2 regions of the Nonomuraea sp. NPDC052129 genome follow, and region 1 is predicted to be linked to the other one. Evidence: riboswitches for the same ligand, from Rfam matches in the RefSeq annotation. Region 1 holds a riboswitch; the other holds the start of a gene.
What was found. Region 1 has a riboswitch for glycine ahead of gcvT (glycine cleavage system aminomethyltransferase GcvT). Riboswitches for the same ligand answer to the same signal wherever they lie in the genome.
Positions count from the first base shown of each region.

Region 1 (3,818 bases):
CCGTGTTGGAGCAGTGCTTGAGCAGCTCGTCCCCGGTCGTGAAGGGGTAGGGCAGAACGGTGTCGTCGGGTTTGATGCGGTCGGCGCCGGTGGCCTGCTCGTCCACCACGAAGCCGCCGCCGACCGAGAAGTAGACCTTCTCGCGCACTTTCTCGCCCGATTCGGAGAAGGCGGTGAAGCGCATGCCGTTCGGGTGCTCGGGCAGGGAGATCTTGCGCTCGAAGACGAGGTCCTCGCCCACGACGAAGGGGATCTCGTGCGTGCCGTAGAGCCGGACCGTGCCGGACTCGCGCATCGCGGCCAGGCGCGCGTCGATGGAGTCCACGTCGACCAGCTCGGGCTTCTCGCCCGACAGCCCCAGCAGGACGGCCTTGTCGCTGCCGTGGCCCTTGCCGGTCAGGCCGAGCGAGCCGTACAGGATCGCCTCGACGCGGGCCGTACGCGCGAGCAGGTCGTCGTCGTGCAGACCGCGGGCGAACCGGTGCGCGGCGGCCATGGGACCGCCGGTGTGCGAGCTCGACGGGCCGATGCCGATCTTGAACAGGTCGAAGACGCTGATCGCCATTGATGGGCGCCCTTCAGAAGGGCCGGGGCCCGTCAGGACCCCGGCGGGTGGGTCAGGACTCGCCTGAGGTGAGCGCCGAATACTCCTCGGCGGTGAGCAGGTCCTCGGGGTCGCCTTCCACGCGCACGCGGAACATCCAGCCATCGCCGTAGGAGTCGCTGTTGGCCAGCGACGGATCGTCCACGACGGCCTGGTTGACCTCGACGATCTCGCCGCCGACGGGGGTGTAGATCTCGCTCACCGACTTGGTCGACTCGACCTCACCGATGGAGTCGCCCGCCTCGACGGTCGAGCCGACCTCTGGAAGCTGCACGAAGACGACATCACCCAGCGCCTCGGCCGCGTAGGCCGTGATGCCGATGGTCACGGTGATGCCGTCGTCGAGCCCGGCCACCCACTCGTGCTCCTTGGTGTAGCTCAGCTCGTCTGGGATGTTGCTCACTTGTTCCTCCTGTAAAAGGGCAGCTCAATGAGGTCCATAGGTTCATGGCTGCCCCGGATGTCCACGGCCAGACCTGCGTCGGCCCCATTGTCGACGTAGGCCATGGCGATGGGCTTACCCAGGGTCTGGGAGGGTGCCCCGCTGGTGACCTCGCCGACGACGGCGCCGTCCTTGGTCACCGGGTATCCGTGGCGCGGCACCCGGCGACCCCGCGCGACCAGTCCGACGAGCCGGCGCCGCGGCGGCGTGTCCTTGACCGCCTCCAGCGCCGACCTGCCGACGAAGTCGCCCGGCTTGTCGAATTTCACCACTCTGCCCAGCCCCGCGTCGAACGGGGTCAGCTCGACGCCGAGCTCGTTGCCGTACAGCGGCATGCCCGCTTCGAGCCTGAGCGTGTCACGGCTGGACAGACCCGCCGCCCGCAGCCCGTACGGCCGGCCGGCCTCGGTCAGCGCGTGCCAGAGCGGGACGGCGTCCTGGTTGGCCACGAACAGCTCGAACCCGTCCTCACCCGTGTAGCCGGTGCGCGCGATGAGCGCCTGCCGCCCGTCGACCAGACCGGGCAGGCCCGCGTAGTACTTCAGCCCGGCGAGGTCGGCGTCGGTGAGCGTGGCGAGGATCTCCTGCGCGCGCGGCCCCTGAATGGCGATCAGCGCGTACTGCTCCGAGCGATCATCGACCACCGCGTTGTACGACTTGGCACGATTTTTCAGCTCTTCCCCGACTTTTTCATAGTTGGAGGCGTTAGCCACCACCATGAACTCCTCGTCCCCGAGCCGGTAGACGATCAGGTCGTCCAGCACCCCGCCACGCTCGTTCACGATCATGGTGTAGCGGGCCCGGCCGGGCGCGAGCGCCGACAGGTGTCCCACCAGCGCGTAGTCGAGCGCCTGGCCCGCCTGAGGCCCGGTCACGAAGATCTCGCCCATGTGGGAGAGATCGAACAGCCCGGCCGCCTGGCGCACGGCGTTGTGCTCGGCGGACTCGCTGCCGTAGCGGAGCGGCATCAGCCACCCGGCGAAATCGGTCAATGTCGCGCCGAGGCTCTCGTGGACCTCTCGGAGCGGTGTAGGACGTGACATATGCGCACCTCAGGGCAGGATCGGATGCCAGACATCCTCCCCCTCTGTCATGGGTGCCTGAGAGCTTCGCCCGTAATTTGCCGGACTTTCACCTTCGGCGAGGCCGCCAGGCCTGCTTTCCAGAGGACACCTCGTCCGTGCGGTCCTTTGCCTTGAGAGGTTCGCGGGGAGGGCTTGCTCCTTCAGGGGACCTGGCCGGATGCCAGGACGCTCTCCCGCACGGTTTCGACGGTGATGTCCGTAAGCCTAGTGCTGATATGGGGGAGTTGTCGCCTGCGGATCCGGCCGCTTGAGGTCAGAAGGACTGCGCCGGGGTGCGGCTCAGCAGGCGGCGACGAGCGCCTCGAACAGCGCGCAGTCCTTCGCCGCCTCCGGATGCCACTGCACGGCCATGGCGAACGTCCGGGAGTCCAGCTCCACCGCCTCGATCGTGCCGTCGTCGGCCACGGCGGATACGGTCAGGCCAGGTGCGAGCCGGTCGATCGCCTGGTGGTGGTAGTGCGGCACGGTCACCGGCTCGGCTCCGAGCGCCTTGCCGACGAGAGTCCCCGCCACGGGCCGGACGGGCAGGTGGCCGAACTCGCCGGGTGCGGGGGAGTGCCCGGTGTGTCCCACCACATCGGGCAGATGCTGGTGCAGGGTCCCGCCGAGCGCGACGTTGAGCACCTGCATGCCCCGACATATCCCGAGATAGGGCAGGTCGGCCTCAAGAGCCGCCTCGATCACCGCGAACTCCGCCGTGTCCCGAAATTTCCGGATGTAGCCGGTCTGGTCGTGTGGCTCCTGGCCGTACCGCTCGGGCGAGACGTCACCACCACCGGCCAGGATCAACCCGTCCAACCGCGCCACCAGCCGGGCGGGCGACCCGGCGGGCGGCAGGATCACCGGCTGCCCGCCGGCCCGGACCACCTGCTCCACGTACATGTACGGCAGCAGGGCGACCGGCATGTCCCACACGGTGTAGCGGGCAGGCTCGACATAGGACGTGATCCCGATGACGGGTCGCTCCACAACTTCCCTTCCTATAGAGGCGTGACGTAGGCGCCCGAGATGCCGCCGTCGACGAGGAACTCCGAGCCCGTGATGAAAGAGGCGTCGTCGCTGGCCAGGAACGCCACCGCCGCCGCGATCTCCGACGCCTCGGCGAAGCGCCCCACCGGCACGTGCACCAGGCGCCGCGCGGCCCGCTCGGGGTCCTTCGCGAACAGCTCCTTCAGCAGCGGCGTGTTGACCGGCCCCGGGCACAGCGCGTTCACCCGGATCCCCTCGCGCGCGAACTGGACGCCGAGCTCGCGCGACATCGCGAGTACCCCGCCTTTCGAGGCCGTGTAGGAGATCTGCGACGTCGCCGACCCCATCACCGCCACGAACGACGCGGTGTTGATGATCGAGCCCTTGCCCTGCCGTTGCATATACGGGATCGCGTGCTTGCAGCACAGGTAGACGCTCGTCAGGTTCACCTCCTGCACCCGCCGCCACGCCTCGATGCCGGTCTCCAGGATCGAGTCGTCCTCGGGCGGCGAGATGCCCGCGTTGTTGAAGGCGATGTCGACGGAGCCATAGGTGTCGAACGCCGTCCGGAACATCCGGACGACGTCGTCCTCGCTGGTCACGTCGACCTTGACGAAGAGCCCGCCCACCTCGGAGGCGGCCTTGGTGCCCGCCTCCTCGTCGACGTCGGCGCAGACCACCTTGGCGCCCTCTTCGGCGAACCGCCGCGCGGTGGCCA
Region 1 covers NZ_JBFAVX010000012.1:235,863-239,680, forward strand. The annotation lists gene AB0L53_RS26825 (L-serine ammonia-lyase) at 1-565, opposite strand, end outside; gene gcvH (glycine cleavage system protein GcvH) at 618-1,007, opposite strand; gene gcvT (glycine cleavage system aminomethyltransferase GcvT) at 1,004-2,089, opposite strand; glycine riboswitch at 2,220-2,317, opposite strand; gene AB0L53_RS26840 (gamma-glutamyl-gamma-aminobutyrate hydrolase family protein) at 2,411-3,100, opposite strand; gene AB0L53_RS26845 (3-oxoacyl-ACP reductase) at 3,112-3,818, opposite strand, start outside.

Region 2 (3,818 bases), on a different contig from region 1:
CCGTGGTCGCGGTGGTAGGCCCGGATCGCGAGCAGCCCGGCGAACTCCCCCTGGGACCCGGCGTTCGGCTGGATGGAGACCGCGTCGTAACCGGTCACCTCGGCCAGCCACTCCTCCAGGGTCTCGATGAGGTGGCGGTAGCCCGCGGCCTGCCCGACGGGCGCGAAGGGGTGGATCCCGGCGAACTCCGGCCAGGTGATGGGCTCCATCTCGGTGGTGGCGTTGAGCTTCATCGTGCAGGAGCCGAGCGGGATCATGGACCGGTCGAGGGCGATGTCCTTGTCCTGGAGCCTGCGCAGGTAGCGCAGCATCGCGGTCTCGGAGTGGTGGCTGTGGAAGACGGGGTGGGTGAGGTAGCCCGACTCCCGCGTCAGCGCGGCGGGCAGCGTGTCCAACCCGTCGTCGGCGAGGAGGCCGGCCACCGGCCCGCTGACGCCGAAGGCGGCCGCGACCTGCTCGAGGTCGGCCGCGGTGGTCTTCTCGTCGCAGGCGACGGAGACGTGGTCGGCGTCGGCCTGCCACACGTTGACGCCGCGCTCGGCGGCCTGCCGGACGACCTCGGCGGCCCGGCCGGGCACCCTGGCCAGCATGGTGTCGAAGAACTCCCGGTGGACGACCTCGACGCCACCGCGGCGCAGGCACTCGGCCAGCGCGGCGGCGTGCCGATGCACGCGGCCGGCGATGCGGCGCAGTCCGTCGGGCCCGTGGTAGACGGCGTACATGCCGGCGATGACGGCCAGCAGGACCTGCGCGGTGCAGATGTTGCTGGTGGCCTTCTCCCGCCTGATGTGCTGCTCGCGGGTCTGCAGGGCCAGCCGGTAGGCGGGCGCGCCGTCGGCGTCGACGGAGACGCCCACGAGGCGGCCGGGCATCTGCCGCTGCAGTCCTTCGCGTACGGACATGTAGGCGGCGTGTGGCCCGCCGAAGCCGAACGGCACGCCGAAGCGCTGGGAGGAGCCGATCGCGATGTCGGCGCCGAGCTCGCCCGGCGCGGTGACCAGGGTCAGCGCGAGCAGGTCGGCGGCGGCCACGACCAGCGCGCCCGCGGCGTGCGCCCGCTCGGCCACGGCGCGGAAGTCGCGCAGCCGGCCGGAGGCGCCCGGGTATTGGACGAGCACGCCGAAGCACTCGGGCAGTTCGCCGTCGAGCGTGTCCTCGACCAGCGTGATGCCCAGCGGCTCGGCGCGGGTGGCCAGCACCGCCTTGGTCTGGGGCAGGGCGTCGGCGTCGACGACGAACACGTCGCTCTTGGACTTGCCCGCGCGCCTGGCCAGTGTCATCGCCTCGGCGGCGGCCGTGCTCTCGTCGAGCAGGGAGGCGCCGGCGACGTCGAGCCCGGTCAGGTCGGAGACGACGGTCTGGAAGTTGAGCAGCGCCTCCAGGCGACCCTGCGAGATCTCCGGCTGGTAGGGGGTGTAGGCGGTGTACCAGCCCGGGTTCTCCAGCAGGTTGCGGCGGATCACCGCTGGGGTGATCGTGTCGTGGTAGCCCAGGCCGATCATCGAGGTGAGCACCCGGTTGCGGTCCGCGATGGCCCGCAGTTCGGCGATGACCTCGGTCTCACTGGCCGCGGCGGGCAGCGAGAGACGGTCCTTGATCCTGATGGACTCGGGGACGGCCACCGCCACCAGGTCGGCCACGGACTCGAAACCCACGGCCTCGAGCATGCGCTGCTGCTCGGATTCGGACGGGCCGATGTGCCGGGTCGAGAACGGCGGAGCTGACAGATCGGTCATGGAAGGTGCCTCCCGAGGGCTATGGAGACCGGCGCCTGGGCGCGGGCGAGTGCCGGATCTCCCCCTCTGTCATGGCGACCTGAGAGCTTCACCCCCATGAGGGCTTGCACCGTCGGTGAGGCGCGCCTGGCGGGCGTGCCTGCTTTCCAGAGTTGCCTACCCCGAGCGGTACGGGTGCCTGAGAGATTCCGGGGAGGGTTGCTCCTTCGGCGCCCCGGGACCAGCCCGGGACTCTCCCGCAGGGGGTCGTCAGCCTTGCGCCTCTAAGGTTACTACCGGATTGCTACCCTATGCGGCGCGCCCGTCGCCGCTGGGCCAGCTCGTCAGCGGGGTGGTCGGCCGGGACGCTGTCCTCGACCGCCGCCCTTTCCCCCGGCAGCTCCGCGAGGGAGCCCTCGACCTCGCGCCAGACCCGGCCGAGCGCGATGCCGAACACGCCCTGACCGCCCTGGAGCAGATCGATCACCTCGTCGGCCGAGGTGCACTCGTAGACGCTGACGCCGTCGCTCATGAGCGTGATCTGCGCGAGGTCGCCGACCCCGCGGTCACGCAGGTGTTGTACGGCCGTACGGATCTGCTGGAGGGAGACTCCGGTGTCGAGGAGCCGCTTGACGACCTTGAGCACCAGGATGTCGCGGAAGCTGTAGAGCCGTTGGGAGCCCGAGCCGTGCGCGGCTCTTATCGTCGGCTGGACCAGCTCCGTGCGCGCCCAGTAGTCGAGCTGCCGGTAGGTGATGCCGGCCGCCGCGCACGCCGTCGGGCCGCGGTATCCGATGTCACTCGGCAGTGTCGTGGGCTGCTCGTCGAAGAGCAGGCCCTGCTCTCCGGCACGCTGCCGCGCACTCTCACGCCGCACCGGATCTTCCTGGCCGGCCGTCTTTCCCTCGCCGCTGCTGACCGCCACGCGGACCTCCGGCTTTCTCTCATCCCATGGCCTGATCTGGGGGTTCGTAAAAGCGCGGCCATGGGTTTCACTTGCACCGTAGGACCGTGACCATGCGCAGTCAACGATCCCGCTCGGCGCGTCGTGAAGCGTAAATGCACTGAAATACCTACCCCGCCCGGCCAAAGTCTTCGGGGGTGATCGTGTCAAGGAACTCCCTGAACTTCTCCACCTCGTCCTCTTGGTCGTCGGGGATGATCACCCCGGCCTCCTGGACGACCTCCTCACTAGCGAAGATTCGTGCTCCGGTGCGCAAGGCGAGCGCGATCGAGTCGGAGGGCCGCGCGCTCACCTCGACGCCGTTGGAGAACACCAGGTCGGCGAAGAAGATACCGTCACGCAGGGCGACGATGTTGACCGCGCGCAGGCCCACGCCAAGAGCGCTCAGCACGTCCCTGAACAGGTCGTGCGTCAGTGGCCGGGCTGGAGGCTCCTCCGCTTGGGCCAGAGCGATGGCCGTGGCTTCGGTCATCCCAATCCAAATCGGCAGGAACCTCTCCCCGTGTGCCTCCTTGAGCAAGACGATCGGCTGATTTGTGGGCATCTCTACGCGGACGCCCACGACCTCCATCTGCAACACGGGCTGCTCCATATTCGACTGGTCGGCGACCCCGGCACAGCTATTGAGCCGGTCCGCTTCTGCATTTCAACGTAACACCCGAGGGGCCTTGTATGTCCCGCTGGTCCGGTCATCGGCCTAGAACGGTTCGCACGCCCGTACGCACCAGAGCGGCGTGCAGGTCGAGCAGCAGCGCCGACAGCTCCCTCGCGGCCTCGTCGGCCTCTCCGATGGCCCCTGGGGCCCGGCGTTTGAGTATGGGCGCGACCGTCTGCTCCACCAGACCGCACTCGCGCTCGGCCGCGGCCTTGACCGCGCGCAGATGCCGGGCGTGCAGGCCGAACCGGGCCAGGGCGCCGACGCTGCGCGCCACGTTGAGCGCCTCCTCGTCGTAGCGCCTGGCCGTCGCCGAGAGCAGCCCGTAGTCCTCGAGCTCGGCCAGTGTGTCCTCGTCGAGCCCGGCCGCCTCCAGCAGCTCGGCGCGGCTCAGCCGCACCTCCCGCGTCTCCGGCCGGTCGCTCACGGCACGCGGGCGGCCGAAGTGCTCGGCCATCTTGTCCTTGATCACCCGCAGCGGCAG
Region 2 covers NZ_JBFAVX010000018.1:154,466-158,283, reverse strand. The annotation lists gene gcvP (aminomethyl-transferring glycine dehydrogenase) at 1-1,736, opposite strand, end outside; glycine riboswitch at 1,893-1,985, opposite strand; gene AB0L53_RS33755 (MerR family transcriptional regulator) at 2,020-2,640, opposite strand; gene AB0L53_RS33750 (bifunctional nuclease family protein) at 2,789-3,259, opposite strand; gene AB0L53_RS33745 (MerR family transcriptional regulator) at 3,369-3,818, opposite strand, start outside.
Region 2: it holds a riboswitch for glycine, as region 1 does, so the genes downstream of both, gcvP (aminomethyl-transferring glycine dehydrogenase) here and gcvT (glycine cleavage system aminomethyltransferase GcvT) in region 1, are expected to answer to the same signal.